2 regions of the Arthrobacter halodurans genome follow, and region 2 is predicted to be linked to the other one. Evidence: predicted binding sites of a transcription regulator. Region 2 holds the regulator's gene; the other holds the start of a gene.
The links. Region 2 encodes HspR, which represses chaperone genes until heat shock. Its sites were predicted from a motif close to AAGTTGAGTCNNNNNGACTCAACTT; they were not measured.
Positions count from the first base shown of each region.

Region 1: ACETWP_RS04540 (Hsp20/alpha crystallin family protein) is a predicted target of HspR. The motif match lies at 8,849-8,873, and genes of this name have one in related genera.

Region 1 covers NZ_JBHDLJ010000002.1:454,227-465,809, forward strand. Annotated here, with positions in the region: gene ACETWP_RS04495 (MFS transporter) at 1-596, opposite strand, end outside; gene ACETWP_RS04500 (TetR/AcrR family transcriptional regulator) at 714-1,256, shown strand; gene ACETWP_RS04505 (MFS transporter) at 1,258-2,526, shown strand; gene ACETWP_RS04510 (DUF1697 domain-containing protein) at 2,527-3,081, opposite strand; gene ACETWP_RS04515 (IclR family transcriptional regulator) at 3,179-3,958, opposite strand; gene ACETWP_RS04520 (ABC transporter substrate-binding protein) at 4,076-5,044, shown strand; gene ACETWP_RS04525 (amidohydrolase family protein) at 5,041-6,102, shown strand; gene ACETWP_RS04530 (dipeptidyl-peptidase 5) at 6,125-8,329, shown strand; gene ACETWP_RS04535 (hypothetical protein) at 8,326-8,685, opposite strand; gene ACETWP_RS04540 (Hsp20/alpha crystallin family protein) at 8,933-9,397, shown strand; gene ACETWP_RS04545 (ABC-F family ATP-binding cassette domain-containing protein) at 9,540-11,237, opposite strand.
Region 2 covers NZ_JBHDLJ010000006.1:99,312-110,894, reverse strand. Annotated here, with positions in the region: gene clpB (ATP-dependent chaperone ClpB) at 1-1,971, opposite strand, end outside; gene ACETWP_RS09295 (YccF domain-containing protein) at 2,185-2,616, opposite strand; gene ACETWP_RS09290 (penicillin-binding transpeptidase domain-containing protein) at 2,764-4,848, shown strand; gene trmB (tRNA (guanosine(46)-N7)-methyltransferase TrmB) at 4,859-5,713, shown strand; gene ACETWP_RS09280 (SRPBCC domain-containing protein) at 5,710-6,240, opposite strand; gene ACETWP_RS09275 (alpha/beta hydrolase) at 6,250-7,191, opposite strand; gene ACETWP_RS09270 (heat shock protein transcriptional repressor HspR) at 7,196-7,624, opposite strand; gene ACETWP_RS09265 (DnaJ C-terminal domain-containing protein) at 7,730-8,707, opposite strand; gene ACETWP_RS09260 (nucleotide exchange factor GrpE) at 8,876-9,547, opposite strand; gene dnaK (molecular chaperone DnaK) at 9,561-11,414, opposite strand.

The DNA.
Region 1 (11,583 bases), on a different contig from region 2:
ATCAGGAACGGCCCGAACACCAGCAGGGGGAGCATCATGGGAACGGCGAGCAGGAACACGGAGCCCCACCAGAAGTGCTCCAGCAGCCAGCCGCCGAGGATCGGGCCGAGCGCGGCGCCGCCGGAGAAGCCGGCGGCCCAGACCGCGATCGCCGTGCGGCGCTCCGAGTCGTCGGTGAAGATGTTGCGGATCAGGGAGAGGGTGGCCGGCATCAGCATCGCGCCGAACACCCCGAGCAGGGCGCGCGCGGCGATGAGCGTCTCCGCGGTGGGCGCGAACGCCGCCGCGGCGGACACCGCGGCGAAGCCGGTGCCGCCGATCAGCAGCAGGCGGCGCCGGCCCAGCCGGTCGCCGAGGCTGCCCATGGGCACCAGAAGGCCCGCCAGCACCAGCGGGTAGATGTCGATGATCCACAAGAGTTGCTGGCCGGACGGCGCCAGCGCGGTGGAGAGCGCCGGGACCGCGAAGCTCAGTACGGTGTTGTCCACGGCGACCAGCAGCACGGGGAACATGAGCACGGCCAGCGCGGCCCAGCGCCGCGCGCGGGCGGCGGTGCCGTGGGCCTGCGGGGTGTGGTGGTTCAGGTGCGTGGTCATGGCTGTTCCCGGATCGGTGGGCTGGGTGTCGAAATCATAACTATACCGTCTGGACGGTATAGAGAAAAGCCGCTGCAGATGGCCTTCGCCACACGCCGAGCCGCTAGAGTTTCAGGCATGTCCAGACCGCCAGCCGCCCGGGAGAAGATCCTCGACGCCTACTGCGACCTGCTCCGCCGCGACGGCGAGCGCGCCGCGACCATGGATTCCACGGCCGCGCTGGCCGGGGTGTCCAAGGGCGGCCTGCTGTACCACTTCAAGTCCAAGGACGCCCTGGCCGAGGCCGTGGTGGAGCGCCTGCTGGCGGCCGCCGAGCGGGACCAGGCCGTCATGGCGACGGCGGAGGAGGGCGCCTCGCGCTACTTCGTGCGGACGTCCCTGCAGAGCGGATCGGACCTGGACACCACGTACTCCGCCGTCGTGCGGCTGGCCGCCGGCGCCTACGAACCGGCGGTGCGCGCGCTGGACACCGTGCACCGCGGCTGGCTGGAGCTGATCCAGCGCGAGGTCGGCGACCCGCACGCTGCGGGCGCGATCATGCTCATGGGCGAGGGCCTCTACTACCACTCCACGCTGCCCGGGACCTGGTCGCGGGGTACGTTCGTGGAATCCCTGGACGAGCTGCTGCGCCAGGTCGACCGGCTGAAGTCCGGGAGCTGACGTGTCCCTGAGGCTGCCGCGCCAACCGTGGCGGGGGAGGATCGGCGCGCTGCTGGGCATTCTGCTGATGGCGTTGAGCCTGCGCGCGGCGGTCTCCGCGGTCCCGCCGCTGCTGGGGACCATGGGGCCGGAGCTCGGTTTCGACTCGGTGAGCACGGGCGTCCTGGCGATGCTGGCGCCGCTCGTTTTCGCCGGCGCCGGGCTCGCGACGCCGCGGCTCATCCGTTCCCACGGCCTGGAGCGCGTGCTGGTGGCGGCGGTGCTGTTGGCTGTGGCCGGGCAGGTCGGCCGCGCCCTGGTGGGCGGTGTCTGGCCCTTCCTCGGACTCTCGGCGGTGACCATGGCGGGCTACGGGATGGGCAACGTGGTGCTGCCGCCGCTCGTGAAGAAGTACTTCCCCGACCGGCTGGGACCCGTGACCGCCGGCTACGTCACGCTGCTCGCCGTCGGCACGGCCATGAGCCCGCAGCTGGCCGTACCCCTGGCCGAGGCCGCCAACTGGCGCGTTTCGATCGCCGTCTGGTCCCTGGCGAGCGCCGCCGTCCTGCTGCCGTGGGGCGCGCAGCTGGCCGCGGACCGGCGGCGGGCGGCAGCCGACCACCCGACGGCGCATCGCGCGGGACACGCGGCGCCGGGGTACGGCGCCCGGGCCGCCGAGGCGCCCCTGAACCCGTGGCGCCACCCCGTCGCCTGGGGGCTGGCGATCTTCCTCGCGGGCAACTCGGCGCAGACCTACGTGTACTTCACCTGGCTGCCGCCCTACCTGGCCGGGCAGGGGCTCGATGCCGGGGCCGCGGGCAGCGCGCTGGCGTTCTTCGCGATCCTCGGCCTGCCGGTGAGCCTGGTCGTGCCGCTCGTCGTGCCGCGGATGCGCCATCCGATTATCGCGATCGCCCTCTTCGCCGCCTGCTGGAGCGTCGGCCACACTGGCCTCTACCTGTCCCCGACGGCCGGGACGTGGTGGTGGGTGGCCTTCTCCGGCCTGGGTCAGGGGACCTTCGCGACGGCGCTGCTCATGATGAACCTGCGCTCGCGGACGACCCACGGATCCGGGGTGCTGTCCGGCTTCAGCCAAGGGCTCGGCTACGCGGGGGCCGGCGTGGCCCCGCTGCTTTTCGGCGTCGTGCACGACGCGACGGGCGGCTGGGGGGCGTCCTTCGCCATGCTGGGGGTTTGCCTCATCGTCATGATGGTGGGTGCCGTGATGATCAACGGCCCGCGGCGCATCGAGGACCCCGCCCCGGAGCGCGCTAGGGTCCCGGTTGCCTGATCAACGTTCCGGCAGGGCGTCGCACGCGGCGAGGACCTTATGCAGGGTGTTCAGGTTGCGGGTGGTGGCCAGCGGCTTGTACCGAGCCCGGGCGAGCTGCTTGGCCACATTGGTGTCCAGGGACGAACCCTTGGGCACCTCCCAGTACAGGACGTCCCCCCGGGCGGCATACCGTTCCCCGGGCGACGGCGCGGGGCATTCGGCGGCGGCCTCACGGGCCGTCGCGGCGCCGGTGGTGAGGACGGCGTACGCGTGGCGGGGAACGCCGTCGTCCGGCGGAACGAACGGATAGCCCGCGGCGATCTCGGCGATCTCGGCGGGCGTCTTCACGATGACCCAGGCTTCGTAGCCGAACGCTTCGCGCAGGATCGTCTCGATGTGGCTCTTGACGCGGGCGGGGTCGGAGCTCTGCGCGGACAGGACGACGTTGCCCGAGGCCAGCAGGGTGGTGACGTTGCCGTAGCCCGCTTCCGTCAGGACTTGCCGCAGGTCCTTCATGGCGATCCGCACCCCGCCCACGTTGATGCCCCGCAGGAACACCGCAAAGGTCGTCATGCCCGCATTCTTTCGCGGCGGGGGCCCGGAGGGGAAGCCCGCCGCCGTGGCGCGCCGGGGCACCCGGCCCTCGCCGGACGCCGCTCCGGTTCGGCTCCTACGACAGGAGGTCGGCCCGGATTGCCTCGGCGGTGGAGCGCAGCCGTTCCAGCGCCACCGGGATCGTCTGCGAGTTCAGGCGTCCCGAGGGCGCGGCGACCGCGAGCGCCGCCACCGCGTGGCCCGAGCGGTCGCGGACCGGAACGGCCACCGCGTGCAGGCCCGCCTCGGTCTCCCCGAGATTCGTCGCGAAGCCGCGGGAGCGGACAGCGGCGAGCTCCCGCAGCAGCTCGTCCACGGTGCGGATGGTTCGGTCCGTGAGCGTCCGCAGGCCATCGCCGAATAAGGCGCGGACGCGATCGTCGTCGAGTTCGGCCAGCAGGACCTTTCCCCCGGAGGTCGACGACGCGGGCAGCAACGTGCCCGTCCGTGGTGTCACCCGCACCATCCGGTCGCCCTCGACCCCCTCGATGAAGCGGCAACCCCCGTGTTCGAGGACGATGAGGTTCACCGTCTCGTGGAGCTCGCGGGCCAGGCGCTGCATGTGCGTCCGGGCCTGGCGCCGCACGTCGAGGTCCTTGATCGACGCCAGCGCGATGCCCACGAGCACGTTCCCGGCCCGATAGGTCCTCCCGCCGCGGTCCTGAACGACAAAACCGCGCCACGCCAGGGTGGCCAGCAGCCGGTGCGCCGTGGACTGCGCCACCCCGAGTTCGCGGGCCACGTCGCGCACCCGCAGCTCGCCGCGTTCCTGCAGGAGCAGCAACACCGTGAGCGCGTGGTCCACGGACCCGATGAGATGGGGAGGCCGCCCGGTGTCCTCCTGTTCGTTCCGCATAGAGGAATGGTACGTCTGTTTCGTTCCCTCCTGCGGGATACGGTTCTACCGTGGGCCCCGGAACCATATCCATCCCTTCCGGAACCACCCGACTCACAGAAATGGCGAGGCGCATCCATGAACCAGCGCATCCTCTACGCCGCCGGGGTCGCCGCCCTGCTGGCCCTCACGTCCTGCGCGGCACCGGCCGCAACCCCCGCCTCCGGTCCGGACACCGAGGCGCCGACCACCGTGAACGTCGCCGAGACGACCGGCGTGCCGTCCGCCTTTCTCCAATACGGCGTCGACCAGGGGTTTTTCGCCGACCGGGGGCTGACCGTCAACGTCGACGTCAGCGCCGGCGGTGCCGCCGCGGTCCCGGCGCTGGTCAGCGGGAACATCCAGTTCGCGGGATCGAATGCGGTCAGCGTGCTCATCGCGTCGTCGAAGGGGCTTCCGCTGAAGGTCATCGCTCCCGGAACGCGAACCGCCGAAAGCGCCGAGCTGGACTTCTCGAAGGTGCTTGTCGCGGGGGACAGCGACATCGAGGACGTCGCGGACCTGGCCGGGCGCAAGGTCGCGGTCAACACGCTCGCCAACATCAGCGAGGTCTCGCTACGCGCGGCACTGGGCAACCTCGGGGCCGACGCCTCGAGCATCGAGTTCGTTGAGCTGGGGCTGCCGGACATGCTGCCCGCGCTGGAGCAGGGGCACGTCGACGCCGCGCTGTCGATCGAGCCTTTCGTGACGATGGGTGTCGAGGACGGCGCCCGCGCGGTCCTCAGCCCCTACGCGCAGTCGATGCCAGGGTTGATGGTCGGCGCGTACATCACCACGGAGGACTACCTGAACGGGAACCCCGAGGTCGTGGCGGCCTTCCGGCAGGGACTCGAGGACACGAGCGCGTCCATCGCGAGCGATCCGGACGCATTCCGCGCGGCGCTGCCGGAGTACGCGAAGGTCAGCGAGGCCGCGGCGACCTCGATGAACCTGCCCGAGTGGAAGCCGGGAGTCAGCCGCGAATCGCTTGAGTTCCTGAACGAGAAGTCCGTGGAGTACGGGCTCTTCGACGAGGCGGTCGACATCGATGCGCTGGTGGCGGAATGAGCGCCGCGCTGCGCCCGGAGCCGAACCCCGGCTACCTCCGGATCGCCACGGAAGAGGCCTACGCGCTTCCCGAGATGTACGAGCTGTTCCGAAGCCAGCTCCGGGACGGCAGCGTGGACGACCCCGGGTTCCGGAGCCTGGTGGGACACTACGCGTTGAGCCCCGGGGCACACCCCCGCTCGGTCCTCGAGAAGCTGCAGGACGCCGGCGACCTGCGGATCGCGGACATGGACGGCGCGGGCATCGACCATCAGGTGATGGCGCTGACGGCCCCGGGCACCCAGATGATGTCCGCGCCCGACGCGCGGCGCATCGCGGCCCTGGCGAACGACCGGCTCGCCGAGGCCTGCTCCCGGCACCCCGACCGCTTCTCGGCGCTCGCCGCGGTCGCCTACCAGGACCCAAAGACCGCGGTGCGCGAGCTGCGCCGGGCGGTGCTCGAGCTGGGGTTGAAGGGCGTCATCCTCAATTCCCACATCAACGGCGAGTACATCGACGATCCGAAGTTCTTCCCGATCCTCGAGGCGGTGGCGGAGCTCGGGGTGCCGATCTACCTCCACCCCACCGCGCCGCCGGCCTCCATGATCGCGCCGTTCCTCGAGGCCGGACTCGACGGTTCCATCTACGGGTTCGGCGTCGAGACGGGTCTCCATCTGCTGCGGATCGTGACCTCGGGCATCTTCGACCGCCTGCCGACGCTGAAGCTGGTCGTCGGGCACCTCGGCGAGGCGCTGCCGTTCTGGCTGCACCGCATCGACAACCGGTACGACAAGCAGATCGGCGCGGGCCGCTACGAGTTCCTGAAGCCGCTCGAGATGAAGCCCTCCGAGTATTTCCGGCGCAACATCTGGATCACCACCAGCGGCATGCCGTGGGCACCGGCCATCATGTTCACGCGGGAAGTCGTGGGCGCGGACCGCGTGATGTACGCGATGGACTATCCGTACCAGTTCGACGCTTCGGAGGTCGTGGCGCAGGACAACCTGCCGATCGGCCCGGGGGAGAAGAAGGCGTTCTTCGAAACGACGGCGCGGGACGTGTTCGGGCTGTCGTTCTGAGGAGCGGCGGTAGGCTCTGGCCATGACCCTCCGCGCAGCCTACGGTTCCTGGCCATCCCCGATCACCGCACGGCAGCTCGCTGTCGGCACCGTTCCGTTGGGGTCCCCCGGGTTTGCGGGCGACGAGCTGTGGTGGCTCGAGGGACGCCCCGCCGAGGGCGGCCGGATGACCATCCTCGCGCAGGCCCGGTACGGAGGGGCCGCGCGGGACGCCGCACGCGCCGAGCCCCGGGAACTGGTCAAAGCGCCGTTCAACGTGCGCAGCCGCGTGAACGAATACGGCGGAACTCCCTGGGCCTCGGTGGAACTCGGCGGCCGGCATCGTCTCGTGTTCGTGAACTTCGCGGACCAGCGGGCCTACCTGTTGGATCCCGCGGGGGGCGGGCCGCGGCCGCTCACGCCCGTCTCCACGGGCACCGACGGTGGCGACCCGGCCCTGCGCTTCGCCGAGTTCACGCGGTCGGCCGGGGCCGACGGGACCGACGCCGTAGAGCTCCTGGCGCAGTGCGAGGACCACCGCGGCACACGGATCGAGCGCTACGTCGTCGCCATCCCCCTCGACGGATCGGCGGCCGCCGACGCCGGCGCGCTGCGCCGCGTGACGCCGTCGTCGCGTTTCGTCGCCGGCGCGCGCGTCAGCCCCGACGGCCGCCGCATCGCGTGGATCTGCTGGGAGCACCCGCAGATGCCGTGGGACGGGACCGTCCTGCGCGTCGCCGACCTGCGCGACGGCGTGGCGACGGGCGTGCGGGACGTCGCCGGCTCGGCCTCCGAGTCCGTGCTGCAGCCCGAATGGCTCGACGACGGGACGCTCGTTTTCGTGTCGGACCGCAGCGGGTGGTGGAACCTCTACGCGCAGTCCGTGGAAGGCGGCGCGGGACCCGCGCGGCCGCTCTGCCCCCTCGAGGAGGAGTTCGCCGGGCCGCTCTGGCAGGTCGGGACCGCGTGGTACCGGGTCCTGGATGCGGGCCGTCTGCTGGTCGCCCACGGGACCCACGGGATGCGGCTCGGGGTCCTGGATGTGGAATCCGGGCGCCTCACCGACCTCGACCTGCCCTTCACCCACGCCCTGCCCGCGGCCGTGCGCGCGCTGGGGCCCGCGGGAGACTTGCCCGCCGCTGACCTGCCCGCGCAAGATCCGTACGCCGGCGACCTGCCCGCGCAAGATCCGTACGCCGGCGACCTGCCCACGCAAGACCTGCCCGCCGGAGACCCGCCCGTCGAAGGCCCTCCGGGTGGGGCGCGCGACGGCGCGGCGCCGCGGTTCGAGGTGCTCGCCACCTCCACCACGCTCGACGCGGGCGACGGCATCCGCCTGATCGATCTGGAAACGGGCGCCGTGCGGGACGTGCGGCTCGCCCTCGCGGACCGGCCGGATCCGGATCTGCTCCCGGAGGTGCGGTCGATGGAGTTTCCCACGCCGGATGGCCCGGTCTACGCGAACGTCTACGCCCCGCGGATGGCGGGCTACGCGGGTCTCGAGGGGGAGCTGCCGCCGTTCGTCGCCTTCGTCCACGGAGGCCCGACGAGCCAGGCCCGCGCCGGGCTGTCGCTGGGGATCGCGTACTACACGAGCCGCGGCATCGGCGTGGTCGACGTGAACTACGGCGGTTCCACCGGGTACGGCCGCGCCTACCGCGAGCGGCTGAAGGGACAGTGGGGCGTGGTGGACGTCGCGGACACCGTGGCCGTGATGGACGGACTCGTGGCCGCCGGCATCGCGGACGGCCGCCGGCTCGCCATCGAGGGCGGTTCCGCGGGCGGCTGGACGGCGCTCGCGTGTCTGACCTCGACCGACACGTTCGACGCCGGCGTCTCGCGCTACGGCGTCGCGGACCTCGAGGCCCTCGTCACCGACACCCACGACTTCGAATCGCGGTATCTGGAGGGGCTGGTGGGGCCGTGGCCCGAGGCCCGGGAGCTCTACCGGGATCGGGCCCCCGTGAACCACGTGGACGGCCTGAGTTGCCCGGTGCTGTTGCTGCAGGGGGACGAGGACAGGGTGGTTCCGCCGAGCCAGTCGCAGGCGTTCGCCGACGCGCTCGCCGCCAAGGGCATCCCGCACGCGTACGTGCTGTTCGCGGGCGAACAGCACGGATTCCGGCGGGCCGAGAACATCGTGAAGGCGTACGAGTTGACACTGGCGTTCTACGCGAGGGTGTTCGGTTTCGACGCCGACGTCGCGGAGATCGAGCTCGTCGCCGGGACGGCCTCGCGGGTGCCCTAACCGGCCTCGGCCGCGTCCGCGCAGCCGTCGCGGAGCTTCTGCAGGGCGTCCTCGGGGGCCTGGTCCCCGGCGGCGGCGAGTTCCCCCAGCGGTTCGGTGATGTCCGACGGCAACCCCGCCGTGTCGGCGGCGTCGACCAGCCCGGTGAGCAGGGTGAGGTCCTCGGCGCTGAGCGTCCCGTCCGTTACGGGGGCGCAGATCTGCTTTGTGAGTTCCGCCTTGCCCGTCGCGGCGACTTGGGACACGGCGCTCTCGGCCGCATCCTGGGCGACCTGGCCCACGTCGCCGCAGGCGGCGAGCAGGACGACGGCGGCTGCGGCGGGAAGGGCGGCGAAGAGACGGGCTGAGCGGAGCATGCCCCCATTCTAGGGTCCGAACCTGTGTGTGGGGCCTGAGGAAGGACCACGGACACCACCCGCCGCGACCCCACCCGCCGCGACCCCGGCCACCGGTGTTCGCCCACGAAGAACACGCCGGAAACCCTCTGGCACTCTCACGGGGGGAGTGCTAATTTCATAGTAGTTGAGCGGAGGGCGCTCAACTCTCGAACCCACAAGAATGGCCGGTCAACGCCGGCGGCAGACACACCAGGAGTTGATTAACATGGCACACAACTTCGATCCGTTCCGCGACTTCGACCGCATGGCCGGAGCTCTCCTCGACACACGGTCGGCGCTGCGCGAGATGCCGATGGACCTGTACCGCGAGGGCGACCACTACATCCTCACCGCGGACCTTCCGGGCATCGACCCGGGGTCGGTCGACGTCGACGTCGACGGGCAGCTGCTCACCATCCGGGCGGAGCGCACGCTGGCGTCCAACGACAACGTCAAGTGGATCACGCGGGAGCGCCGCGGGGGCAGCTTCATCCGCCAGCTCAACCTCGGCCAAGGCATCGACACCAGCGCCATCGCCGCCCACTACAACAACGGCGTCCTCAGCGTCACGATCCCCGTGCGGGAGAGCGCCAAGCCGCGCAAGATCGTCATCGAGACGGGCGGCGACGGCATGGTTGAAGGCGGACAGCTGGAGGACGCCCCCTCGTCGAAGGGGCAGGTCGAATCCTAGGCACCTCCATCCCGGCGACTCCCCAAGCCCACATCGAGGTGGAGTCCATGAGTCTGGAGTCCCGGGCGACGTCCGGCTCCGGTGTTCCCACGCTGGGGAGCGCCGGGGCCGGCGTCCGTCCCGACGCGCGCGGGGCGGGCCTTTACCGCGCGCGCTCGACGCGTTTTTCGTCCCACACGGGCGCGTCGGACTCGTAGACCCGGCCGTCGGACCCGAAGACCAGGAAGCGATCGAAGGACTTCGCGAACCAGCGGTCGTGCGTCACGGCCAGCACTGTTCCCTCGAACGCGTCGATGGCGCGTTCCAGCGCCTCGCCGGAGTGGAGATCCAGGTTGTCCGTCGGCTCGTCGAGGAGGAGCAGCGTCGCCCCGGACAACTGCAGGAGCAGGATCTGGAACCGCGCCTGCTGGCCGCCCGAGAGCGAGTCGAAGGACTGCTCGGCCTGGCCCGCGAGCCCGTAGCCGTCCAACGCGCCGGAGGCCGCCTCCCGTCCGAGCCCGGAACGGTGCTCGTCGCCGCGGTGAAGGATGTCGAGCAGGCTGCGCGAGGCGAGGTCGGGGCGGACGTGCGTCTGTGCAAAGTAGCCCGGGCGAATCCGGGCGCCGAGGCGCACGGTGCCGTTGTGGGGCACCTCGGCGATGACGACGTCGGACACGGGCACGTGTTCCTTCTCGGGGTCCGTGCCGCCGTTGGCGAGCAGCCGGAGGAAGTGCGACTTGCCCGATCCGTTGGACCCGAGGACGCCGACGCGGTCGCCGAACCAGATCTCGGTGGAGAACGGCTTCATGAGCCCGGTGAGCTCGAGCTTTTCGGCGACCACGGCGCGCTTGGCGGTGCGGCCGCCGCGCAGCCGCATGCGCACGTTCTGCTCGATCGGCAGGGCCTCGGGCGGGCCGGCCTCCAGGAACTTCGCGAGCCGCGTCTGGGCGGCGTGGTAGCGGTTGGCCATGTCGGAGCGGAACGCGGCCTTGTTCTTGTACATGTTCACCAGTTCCTTGAGCTTGGCATGCTCCTCGTCCCACCGCTTGCGCAGCTCCTCGAATCTGGCGTTGCGGTCCGAGCGTGCCTCGACGTAGGAACCGAAGCCGCCTCCGTGGATCCAGGCTCCGGCACCGTTGACTCCCGGTTCCAGGGTGACGATGCGCTCCGCCGCGACGTTAAGCAGCTCACGGTCGTGGCTGATGAACAGCACGGCTTTCTTCGAATCGTTGAGTTTCGCCTCTAGCCAGCGCTTCCCGGGTACATCGAGGTAGTTGTCCGGTTCGTCGAGGAGCAGGACCTCGTCGGGTCCAGAGAAGAGCGCCTCCAGGACGAGCCGCTTCTGCTCGCCGCCCGACAGCGTGGACGCCGCCCGGTACTGCGCGCGGTCGTAGGGGATGCCAAGGGATGACAGGCACACCTCGTCCCAGACTGTTTCCTGCTCGTACCCCCCGGCGTCGCCCCAGTCGACAATCGCCTGTGCGTAGCGCATCTGCGACTTCTCCTCCGCCGCCGGGGACGAGTGGTCTGCGATCATCGCATCCTCGGCAGCCGTCAGTTCCGCGGCAGCCTCGGCGATCGCGCGTGGCGCCGCCGAGACCAGGAGGTCCCGAACCGTCGACTCATCGCGGACCTGTCCGACAAACTGGCGCATGATCCCCATGCTGCCGGAGCGGCCGACCGTGCCCGCGTCGGGCACCAAGTCGCCCGCGATCACCTTGAAGAGAGTGGTCTTGCCGGTTCCGTTGGGCCCGATGAGTGCCGTCTTGCTGCCGTCCCCCACCTTGAAGGACACGCCGTTCAGCAGTTGTGATCCATCCGAAAGGAAGTAGTCGATCCCGGCGACGTCTATATGGCCCATCAGCCCATCCTATCGGCGGGTAATCCGCGAGGATCGCGGATGCAAGGCCCTCGCGGCGGACCGTAGCCCCAGGCGGCCCCGCGGCTCCTCGTCAGTGGACTTCCACCTTGGCTTAATCGAAGAAGTATTCCACAAGGAGTTCCTCATTACCCAAAGTATCATACTGATCTTCTAATCTTGGTTCATGGCTATCGAACCCGTGGACGGCACCGCGCATCCCGTGCGTGCGGCGGTGTCGGGGCCGGGTTCCTCCCCTGAACCGGCGCCCGTCGTCGGCGAGGCCGCGGGGCCCGCCTGCCCGCCCGACAGTCCCGCCGCAACGCCCGGCGCTCCGGGCGCGGCCGGT
Region 2 (11,583 bases):
GACGTAGCCCGGGGGCGCCCCGACCAGCCGGGCGACGGAGTGCTTCTCCGAGTACTCGGACATGTCGACGCGGACCATCGCGCGCTCGTCGTCGAACAGGAAGTCGGCGAGGGCCTTGGCCAGCTCGGTCTTGCCCACGCCCGTGGGGCCGAGGAAGAGGAAGGACCCGGTGGGCCGGTCGGGGTCGGAGATCCCGGCGCGGGCCCTGCGGACGGCGTCGGAGACCGAGGCGACGGCCTGCTCCTGCCCGATGAGGCGCTGCCCCAGGAAGGACTCCATCTCCAGCAGCTTCTGGCTTTCGCCCTGCAGCATGCGGCCGGCCGGGATGCCGGTCCATGCGGAGATGACCTCGGCGATGTCGTCGGCGGTGACCTCCTCCGAGACCATCGACTCCACCCGGTCCCCGCCTTGCTCGGCGGCCTGCGCGGCGTCGAGCTCGCGCTGCAGCTCCGGGATCTCCCCGTAGAGCAGCCGCGAGGCCCGCTCCAGGTCGCCCTCGCGCTGGAGCTTGTCCGCCGTGGAACGCAGCTCGTCGAGGCGGACCATCAGGTCGCCGACGCGGTTCAGTCCGGCCTTCTCGGCCTCCCACCGCGCGTTGAGCGCGTCCAGCCGCTCCTTCTTGTCGGCCTTGTCGGCGCGTAGCGCGGCCAGCCGTTCCACGGACGCGGGGTCGGTCTCGTCCTCCAGCGCGAGTTCCTCCATGGTCAGGCGGTCCACCTGCCGGCGCAGCCGGTCGACCTCCTCCGGCGCCGAGTCGATCTCCATGCGCAGCCGCGACGCGGCCTCGTCGACGAGGTCGATCGCCTTGTCCGGCAACTGCCGCCCGGAGATGTACCGGTTGGACAGCGTCGCGGCGGCCACCAGCGCGGAGTCGCCGATCGAGACCTTGTGGTGCGCCTCGTAGCGTTCCTTGAGCCCGCGCAGGATGCCGATGGTGTCGTCGACGGACGGCTCGCCGACGAAGACCTGCTGGAAGCGCCGCTCCAGCGCCGGGTCCTTTTCGATGTTCTCGCGGAACTCGTCCAGCGTGGTGGCGCCGATCAGCCGCAGTTCGCCGCGGGCGAGCATCGGCTTGAGCATGTTCCCGGCGTCCATGGCGCCCTCCGACGCGCCGGCGCCGACCACGGTGTGGATCTCGTCGATGAAGGTGACGATCTGTCCGTTGGAGTTCTTGATCTCCTCGAGCACGGCCTTGAGCCGCTCCTCGAACTCCCCGCGGTACTTGGCGCCCGCAATCATCGACGCGAGATCCAGGGCGATGAGCGACTTGCCCCGGAGGGACTCGGGCACGTCGCCGGCGACCATGCGCTGCGCGAGCCCCTCGACGACGGCCGTCTTGCCGACGCCCGGCTCGCCGATGAGCACGGGGTTGTTCTTGGTGCGCCGCGACAGCACCTGGACGACGCGGCGGATCTCGGCGTCGCGGCCGATGACCGGGTCCAGCTTGCCCGAGCGCGCGACCTCGGTGAGGTCCGTGCCGTACTTCTCCAGCGCCTGGAACGTGCTCTCCGGGTCCTGGCTGTCCACCTTGCGGTCACCGCGGATCCCGGGCAGCGCCGCGCGCAGGGCCTCCGGCGTCGCTCCGGCCGACCGGAGGAGTTCGCCGGCCCGGCCCGCGTCCGCTGCCAGCCCCAACAGCAGGAATTCCGTGGAGACGTAGCTGTCGCCCTGGTCGGCGCTGGACTGCTGGGCGGCCGTCACGACCTGCAGGATGCCGCGCGAGTACTGCGCCTGCGCCACGGAGGTGCCCGACGAGCTCGGCAGCGCCTTGATCGCGGCACTGGCCTGGATCGACACGGCGTCCGGGTCGACCCCGGCGGCCCGGAGCAGGGCCACGGCGACGGACTCGCGCTTGTCCAGCAGCGCCTTGAGCAGGTGCACCGGCTCGACCTGCGGGTTGCCCGCGGTCGACGCGTTCATTCCGGCGGCGGAGAGCGCCTCCTGGCTCTGGGTGGTGAATTTCGTGTCCACGGCGGATCCTTCCTCTGCATGGTGCGGCCACTCAAACTTGAGTCTACTCCACTCAACTTCACCACAGCGGCGAATATTCCGCGGGCGTCCGACGTCGGACGGCCGCACCGGGGGCGCCGCCGCGCCGCCGGCGCGGGCCGGACGCCGTCGGACCCGGTCCCAGCCCCGGCGCCGTGCCCTCGGGGCCGGCTCGGGTCGCGCCGCGCCCCGGGGTCAGCGCCAGGCGGGCTGCGCGGGCGGGCCGCCGAAAAGACCACCGGAAGAGGGCACGATCTCCTTGCCGAGCGGCACGAGGGAGACGGGAATGAGCTTGAGGTTGGCGATCCCCAGGGGGATGCCGACGATGCTCACGAACATGGGAATGGCCGTGATGACATGGCCGAGGGCGATCCACCAGCCGGCCACGATGATCCAGATGACGTTGCCGATCATCGAGAGGACGCCGGGCCGCCCGCCGCGGTCCACGATCGTGCGCCCGAAGGGCCACAGTGCGTAGTTGGCGATCCGGAAGGACGCGATGCCGAAGGGGATGGTCACGATGAGGAGGCAGCACACGATGCCGGCCAGGAAATAGCCGATGGCGAGCCAGATGCCCCCGAAGACCAGCCAGATCACGTTGAGCACCACTGCGAGGGGTCCGTTCATGGTCCCATTCTGTTGCACAAAGCCACTCAAGGCTAGAGCGCTTGGCCCCGCGCGGGCCGCACGACCGGCCGCCGCACGAGTGACAAAATGTGTGGTCAGCCCACAATCGCGGTAGCGCGACGCCCCGGCCGCGGACATAATGGGGGGATGCCTGCACCGCACCAGCCGTCCGCGGGGCGCGCAGCCCCGACCCGCCCCGCGTTCAGGGGATGGTCCGCGCTCTGCGTCGCCGCGCTCGCGGCGTCGTCGCTCGCGGCCTGCACCCCGCAGGCACCGGATCCCGCGCCCACGGCGCGGGTCTTGGCCGACGCCTTGCGCGACGGCGACCTCACCGGCGTCCCGCTCGCGGACGGCGACGCCGCCGCCGCGACGGCCCTCGAAGAGGCCTTCGGAGACCTGGGAGACGCCACGCGCACCGTGACGGTCGAGGAGGTCACCGTCGACGAGAACACCGACGGCTCCGACGGGGCCCCGACCGCGTCCGCGCGGCTTCGCACGGTCTGGGACCTCGACGGCCCCGATGCCTCCGCGGCCCCCGCCGCGGCGGCCGACCGTCGCGCATGGAGCTACACCACCGAGGCGAGGATGGAGTACGACGACGACGCGGAGGCCTGGGAGGTCCGCTACGAGCCCGCGGTGGCCGTTCCCGGCCTGCGCGACGGCGAGTCGCTCCGCCTGCGAACCGTTTCCGCGGCGCGCGGGGACATCCTCGGCGCCGGGGACCGCGTCCTCGTCACCGACCGCGCCGTCGTCCGCCTCGGCATCGACAAGTCCCTCATCGACGCGGCGCAGGCCGGTCCGAGCGCCCGGCGCCTCGCCGCCCTGGTCGGGATCGACGCCGCCGACTTCGCGACTCGCGTCGAGGCGGCCGGCGCGAAGGCCTTCGTGGAGGCGATCGTCCTGCGCGACGACGGGTCGCTGGAGGTCACTGCGGCGGAGGTGGCGGAAATCCCCGGCGCGCGCTCCCTCGGGGACCGGATCCCGTTGGCGCCGACGCGGACCTTCGCCCGAGCCGTCCTCGGATCCGTCGGCGAGGCCACCGCGGAGCTCGTCGAGGAGTCCGGCGGTCGCCTGTCCGCGGGAGACACCGCGGGATTGTCCGGGCTCCAGGCCGCGTACGACGAGCGTCTGGCCGGCACGCCCGGGCTGGCCGTGTGGACCGTGCCGGCGCCCGGGGGGACGACGGAGCCCGCGTCGGGGGCTGCCGCGTCGGGGGATGCCTCCGCCGAGGGGCCGGAGGACGCCGCCGAGCCCCGGCTGTTGTTCGAACGTCCCGCGGTGGACGGCGAGCCGCTGGAGACCACGCTCGACGCTCCGGTGCAGACGCTCGCCGAGCGGGTTGTTGCCGGAGCGGACTCGCCCAGCGCGATCGTGGCCCTGCGGCCCTCCGACGGCGCCGTGCTGGCGGCCGCCAACGGCCCGGCCACGAACTCGTTCAACACGGCGATGCTGGGGCAGTACGCGCCGGGCTCCACCTTCAAGGTCGTGACCGCCCTGGCGATGCTCCGCTCCGGCTACACGCCCGCTTCCGCCGTCGACTGCCCGCAGACCACCGTCGTCGACGGCCGGTCGTTCAAGAACTACACCGGGTACCCCGAGGCCGGCCTCGGCGCCATCACGCTGGCCGAGGCGATCGCGCAGTCGTGCAACACCGTGTTCATCCAGGCCAGCGACGACGTGCCGATGTCCGCCGTCGCCGAGGCCGCCGGCTCGCTCGGCCTCGCGGAGGAGCCCTCGGTCGGGGCCGCCGCGTTCCTCGGGTCGGTCCCGGCCGAGGCCACCGGCACGGAACACGCCGCCAACATGATCGGCCAGGGAGTGGTGCAGGCCTCGGTGTTGGGCATGGCGACCGTCGCCGCCTCCGTGTCCGCGGGCTCGACCGTCCGGCCGCGGCTCGTGGCGGACCCGGAGCCCCCCGCCGGCCCCGCCCCCGAGGTCCCGCTCACGGCGGGCGAGGCCGACCAGCTGCTTTCCATGATGGGCGGCACCGTGGACCACGGCACCGTCACGGACCTGCAGGACGTCCCGGGTCCCCCGGTCGCGGCCAAGACGGGAACGGCGGAGTACGGGGACGGCAGCGAGGACCTGCGGCACACCTGGGTCATCGCCGTGCAGGGCGACCTGGCCGTCGCCGCCTTCGTGGAGACGGGCTTCTCCGGCGCCGAGACCGGCGGCCCGCTGATCAAGGAGTTCCTGACCGGGGCGCAAGAGCTGGGGTCCGCGGGCGGCTAAAATTGAGCCAATGAGCACCCCCGAGGACCACAAGGCACCCACGAGCGGCCTCGCTGCCAACGACCTGAGCTACTACCGGACGGAACCAGTGTCCTTCGTGCGGCGCGGTTCGCGCCTGCACGGGAAGCGGCAGGACGCCTGGGAGCGCCAGTCCGGACGCTACCTCCTCGAGGTGCCGCGGCACCACGCGGACACGTCGGTGCGCGAGGACTTCGGGTTCGATCCGGAGCGGGCCTTCGGCCGCGACGCCCCGCTGACGGTGGAGATCGGGTCGGGGCTGGGCGAGGCCGTGGCCGACGCCGCCGAGCGTCACCCCGAGCGGAACTTCCTGGCGGTCGAGGTCTACCGCCCGGGGCTCGCCCAGCTGATGGTGCGCATCGAGCAGCGGGGCCTCACCAACGTCCGCGCCGTGCAGGCCAACGCGCCCGAGGTCCTGGACGTGATGCTGGCGCCCGGTTCGGTCGACGAGTTGTGGGTCTTCTTCCCGGACCCGTGGCACAAGGCCCGGCACCACAAGCGGCGCCTGGTGAAGGAGTCGTTCGCGGACAAGGCGGCACGGGTCCTGGCGGACGGAGGCACCTGGCGCCTCGCCACCGATTGGTCCGACTACGCCGAGCAGATGCGCGCGGTGCTCGGCGGCTCGGCGGCGTTCGCCAACCTGCATCCGGGCGAGCGGGGCGGCGCGGACGGCCCGCTCGCGCTGGTGCGCCGCGGCGGCCTCGAGGGGCAGGACCGGGAGCCGGGGTTCGAGGACGCGACGGGCGGTTGGGCCCCGCGCTTCGAGGGCCGGATCCTCACGAGCTTCGAGGGCAAGGCCCTGCGTGCCGGGCGGCTGGTCTTCGATCTGGCCTACGCCCGGGTCTAGGCCGACGCCCCGCCCGGCGGAAGCTCGGTGGACGCCTCCGGGCCAAGCGCCGCCGCGTAGGCGCCGAAAAGCCGTCCGGTGTCCTTGTCCGCGTCCTCCACGTAGCCACCGACCGACTCGCGCAGCTCCGCCAGGCAGGCGTGCCATCCCGCGCCGTCCCGCGCGCCGCGGCCCCGCCCGTCGAGCGAGGCCGCGAACACCAGCCGCGTCCCGGCGTCGTACTCCTCCAGCGTGATCCTCAGCGAGTCCCCCTCCCACGTGAAGGCCAGCTCGCGGCCCGGCTCGACATCCGTGACCTCCCCGCGCATCAGGTCGGCGTCGGGTTCGTCGGGAAAGGTGAAGGCGAGTTCACGGCCGGGCGTCCACTCCCCCACGATGGTCGCGGGGAACCACGACCGCAGGCCGTCTCGGGTCGTGACCGCGATCCAGGCGTCCCACCGGTTCACCGGAAGGTCGACCCGGTAGGTCAGCACCCAGCGGCTGCCCGCCGGAGTGAACGTCGCCATTTCCATCGCATCAGCGCTCATGGCGTCATTCTACGGCCGCGGACCCGGCCCGCCGAGACCCGTGAGCGGCACACGACCGGTGGTCACCAACGCGAGGTTGCGCAGCGACTGCGTGCCCGGATCCCGGTAGCCGTAGGACGGGGACCGGGATCCGGGCACGAACCGGGAGGTGTTGTGCCCCGTGACGGGCAGCAGGCCGAGCCCGGGCAGCCCGTCGACGCCGAACCGCCGTCCCTCGAGCAGGGCGCGCCCGCTGAGCAGGCGCCCGGCGCGCGCCAGATGGTCGTCGGCGGCGACGCCCTCGAAGAGGCTCCCGCCGGGCACGCCGAGCAGCGCGGGTTCCCGGGCCAGCCGCCGCGGCATCCCCGCGGACCCGGTCGTCGCGAGCGCGTCGATGCGGACGGCGCGGTGGGCGGAGGCCAGCGAGGACAGGGCGTGCGCGGCCAGCGTGGCCCCGTAGGAGTGCGCCTCGACGGCGGTGTGCGGTGCGTCCGGGCGGAGCCGCGCGAACGTGAGCAGGTCGTGCGTGAGGCGTTCGACGGCGGCGCGGGCGGAGGTGTTGAAGACGGCGCGCAGCAGGCCCGGGGCGGGATAGCCGAGCCAGGCCACGACGGCCGGGTCCTCGGCGCCGACGGCGCGCTGTTCCAGGAGGAGCTGGCCGGCCTCGCGGACCGTGCCCCACATCGCCGTCGCCGCGCGGATGCCCGAGCCGGAGATCTGCCAGGTGACGTGGGTGGCCGCGTCGAGGTCCCCGACGGCCACCGCAGCGAGCGGCTCGGGCCCGTCGAGGTCGAGGTAGAGCAGGTGCCGCGGCGGGATCGCGGGGTCCATGGACCCGGCGCGCAGCGCGTGCGCGACGCCGTCCAGCGCGGCCCGGCGGCGCTGCGGCAGGGCGGCGCGCCGGTCTTTGGCCGCGGCGAACCTGAGCTCGGCCCACCGGGTCAGCTCGGAGTAGCTCTCGGCGCGGCCCATGCGGCTACTGCTGGGGACGCCAGAGCACCACGGCCTGGCTCCGGCCGCGCGGGCGCTGGCCCCGGGACAGGGTGACGACCTCCCCGGCGACACCGGCCGCGAACACGCGCGCCATCGGGGACCCGCGCCGGCCGGCGCGGGTGGCGTCCAGCTCGCGGGACAGCTCCGAGACGCGGGACTGCAGCGCGGCGACCTGGTTCTCCAGCTCCAGGATCCGGCGGATGCCCTCCAGCGAGACGCCGTCCTTGGACAGCCGCTGCACCTCGCGCAGGAGGTCGACGTCGCGCTGGCTGTAGCGGCGCTGCTTGCCGCGCTGCCGGGACGGCGAGACCAGGCCGAGCCGGTCGTACTGGCGCAGGGTCTGGGGGTGCATCTCGGCCAGCTCGGCGGCGACGGAGATGACGAAGACGGGCGCGAGTCGGTCCTCCGCCATGTCCTCCTCCTCCCCGGCCCCGGTCCTGCGGGGCCGCTCGATGCCGTGTCCTGGTGGGTTCCGCGCGGACGCGGGAGCCGTGCCGCCCGGCCGGGCGGCGCCGGCCTAGAGGGCGGCCTTCGCCGCCAGGCCGCGGCGCGGGTCCGCGTCGGCCGTCGCCGCGGCGAACGCGCGCACGGCCTCCTCGGCCTTGCCCCCGAGGTTCTGCGGAACGACGACGTCCAGGGTCACCAGGAGGTCGCCCGTGGCCTTGGCGGTCTTGACGCCGCGGCCCTTGAGGCGCAGGGTCCGGCCGGAGGACGATCCCGCGGGCACCTTCATCTTGACGGTCTCCCCGGTCAGCGTCGGAACGTCGATCTGGCCACCCAGAGCCGCCTCGGCGAACGTCACGGGCACGTGGATCCGGACGTTGTTGTCCTCGCGCGCGAAGAACGGGTGCGGCCGGACCGCGACCTTGACCAGCAGGTCGCCGTTGCCGGCGGGACCGCGCTGGCCCTTGCCCCGCACGCGGACGGTCTGGCCGTCCTTGATCCCGGCCGGGATCCGAACGTCGATGACCTCGCCGCTGGGCTCGCGCAGGCCGATGCTGGTCCCGTTGATGGAGCCGCCGAAGGAGATCGTGGTGCTCGCCGTGCGGTCCGCCCCCTTCTGCGGCGCCTGCTGGTAGCCACCCTGTCCGAAGCCCCCGCCGAACAGGTCCGCGAACTCGGGCGGCACCTGTCCGCCGCCGAAGCCGCGGGCCGACCCGCGCTGCTGGCCGCCCCCGCCGAACAGGTTGCCGAAGATGTCGTCGAAGCCGGCCCCGCCCGGCGAGCCCGCCGGCCCGCCCGCCGTGAAGCGGGCGCCCGAGCCCATGGCCCGGATGGCGTCGTACTGCTGGCGCTCGTCGGGGTCGGACAGCACCGAGTTGGCCTCGGTGATGTCCTTGAACCGGAGCTCCGCCGCGGGGTCGCCCGCGTTCGTGTCCGGGTGGTAGGTGCGCGCCAGCTTGCGGTACGCCTTCTTGATGTCGGCCTCGCTGGCGTCCTTGGAGACGCCCAATATGGCGTAGAAGTCCTTATCGACCCAATCCTGACTTGCCATCAGGCGCCTCCTTCCGAATCCGTGGGTGTGTTTGGCCGGGGATCCCGCCGGGACCCGGCCGCCGGGTCGCTCCAGGGGAACACCGCCCGGCCCGCGGCGCCTGGGCGCCGGAGGCCGGCCACCGGTCCGTGGACCGGAGGAAGGTGTTCCCCTGGGGTGTGCACGGGACTACTCGCCCGTGGAGACGATGACCTGGGCCGCGCGGATGACCCGCTCGCCCTTGCGGTAGCCGGGGCGGAGGACCTGGCCGACGTGGTCGGCCGGGATCTCCGCGTTCGGCTGCTGCATCAGCGCCTCGTGCACGGTGGGGTCGAAGGCGACGCCCGCGTCCGCGATCCGCTCGAGCCCGAAGTTCTCGAGGATGCCCTCGAGCTTCTTCGCGATGGAGGCGAACGGGCCCTCGTTCAGGTCCCCGTGCTGCTTCGCCGCGTCGAGGTCGTCCAGCACGGGCAGCAGCCCGCCGAGCACGGACTGCACCGCCAGCTCGCGCACGGCCTCCCGGTCGCGCTCGACGCGCTTGCGGTAGTTCACGTACTCGGCCTGCAGGCGCAACAGGTCGTTGCGCAGCTCGGCCTCGAGGTTGGGGGCCTCGCCCGGGGCGTCGAGCTCCTCGGCGGGCAGCTCGTTGAGGATGCGCTCCGCCTGCGCGAGCGCGTCGCCGGAGTCGTGGGCCTCGTCGAGCGGCGTGATGCCGTCGTGCTCGTCCCCCTGCGGGGCGCCGGAGCCGTCGGCCCCCGCGTCCCGCCGGACCTCGCCGGTCTCGGGGTCGATCTTGCGCTTGTCGGTGAAGCGCACGGGCTCTTCGGCGCCGTGCTCCTCTTCGTTGCCGTGGTGCGGCATGGTGGCGACCGCCTTACTTCTTCTCGTCTTCGTCGACGACTTCGGCGTCGACGATGTCCTCGTCGGATTCCTGGGCGGAGCCCGCATCGGCCGGTTCGCCGGCGGGAGCCGAGGACTGGGACTGGGCGTAGATGGCCTCGCCCAGCTTCGTCTGGGACGCCTGGAGCTTCTCGTACGCGGCCTTGACCTCGTCGTCGTTGTCCTGGGTCTCCAGCGCCTTCTTCAGTGCGTCGACGTCGGCCTGGACCTCGGTCTTGACGTCCTCGGGCAGCTTGTCCTCGTTGTCCTTGATGAGCTTGTCCACCGAGTACGCGGTCTGCTCCGCGTGGTTGCGGGTCTCGGCGGCCTCGCGGCGCTTCTTGTCCTCGGCCGCGTGCTCCTCGGCGTCGCGCACCATGCGGTCGATGTCGTCCTTGGACAGCGAGGAGCCGCCCGTGATCGTCATCGACTGCTCGGTCCCGGTGCCCTTGTCCTTGGCGGACACGTGCACGATGCCGTTGGCGTCGATGTCGAAGGTGACCTCGACCTGCGGGATGCCGCGCGGGGCCGGCGCGATGCCGGTCAGCTCGAAGGTGCCCAGCGGCTTGTTGTCGCGGGTGAACTCGCGCTCGCCCTGGAAGACCTGGATGGACACGGACGGCTGGTTGTCGTCCGCCGTGGTGAAGGTCTCGCTGCGCTTGGTCGGGATGGCCGTGTTGCGCTCGATGAGCTTGGTCATGACCCCGCCCTTGGTCTCGATGCCCAGGGACAGCGGCGTGACGTCGATCAGCAGCACGTCCTTGCGCTCGCCCTTGAGGACGCCCGCCTGCAGCGCGGCGCCGACGGCGACGACCTCGTCCGGGTTGACGCCCTTGTTGGGCTCCTGCCCGGCGAGCTCCTTGACCAGGTCGACGACGGCCGGCATGCGCGTGGACCCACCGACAAGCACCACGTGGTTGATGTCGGAGACGGTGATGCCGGCCTCGGCGATGACGTCCTTGAACGGCTTGCGCGTGCGCTCCAGCAGGTCCTTGGTGAGGTCCTGGAACTTGGCCCGGGACAGGTGCTCGTCCAGGTGGACGGGCCCGTCGGCGGTGACCGAGAGGTACTGGAGGGAGATGTTGGTGCTGGTCGCCGAGGACAGCTCCTTCTTCGCCTGCTCCGCGGCCTCCTTGAGGCGCTGCAGCGCGATCTTGTCCTTGGACAGGTCGGCGCCCTTGGACTTGGCCTGGGCCAGCAGCCAGTCGACGACGCGCTGGTCCCAGTCGTCGCCGCCGAGGCGGTTGTCGCCCGCGGTGGAGCGGACCTGGATCGTGGAGAAGTCGTCCTCGTCCTTGCCCACCTCGAGGAGGGAGACGTCGAAGGTTCCGCCGCCGAGGTCGAAGACCAGGATGAGCTCGTCTTCCTTGCCCTTGTCCAGGCCGTAGGCCAGCGCCGCGGCGGTGGGCTCGTTGACGATGCGCAGGACCTTCAGGCCCGCGATCTCGCCGGCCTCCTTGGTGGCCTGGCGCTCGGCGTCGTTGAAGTACGCCGGGACGGTGATGACCGCGTCGGTGACCTTCTCGCCCAGGTAGGACTCGGCGTCGTGCTTGAGCTTCATCAGGGTGCGCGCGGAGATCTCCTGCGCGGTGTACTTCTTGTCGTCGATCTCCACGGACCAGTCCGTGCCCATGTGGCGCTTCACGGAGGCGATGGTGCGCTCGATGTTGTTGACGGCCTGGCGCTTCGCGATCTCGCCGACCAGGACCTCGCCCGACTTGGAGAACGCGACGACGGACGGCGTGGTGCGCGCGCCCTCGGCGTTGGCGATGACGGTGGGCTCGCCGCCCTCCAGAACGGAGACGACGGAGTTGGTGGTTCCGAGGTCGATGCCTACGGCACGGGACATGATGCTGCCTTCTTTCCTGGGGAAACCGGTGGGTTCGCGCTGCCCGGAGACCGGGTTGAGCGTTCTGCACTCAACCCTACGCCGACGGATTTCAATGTCAAATCAAACTTGAGCACAGCAGGCTCAAGTTCGGCCCGGGGCCGCCTCGGGCCGGGGGGGGCTGCGGCGG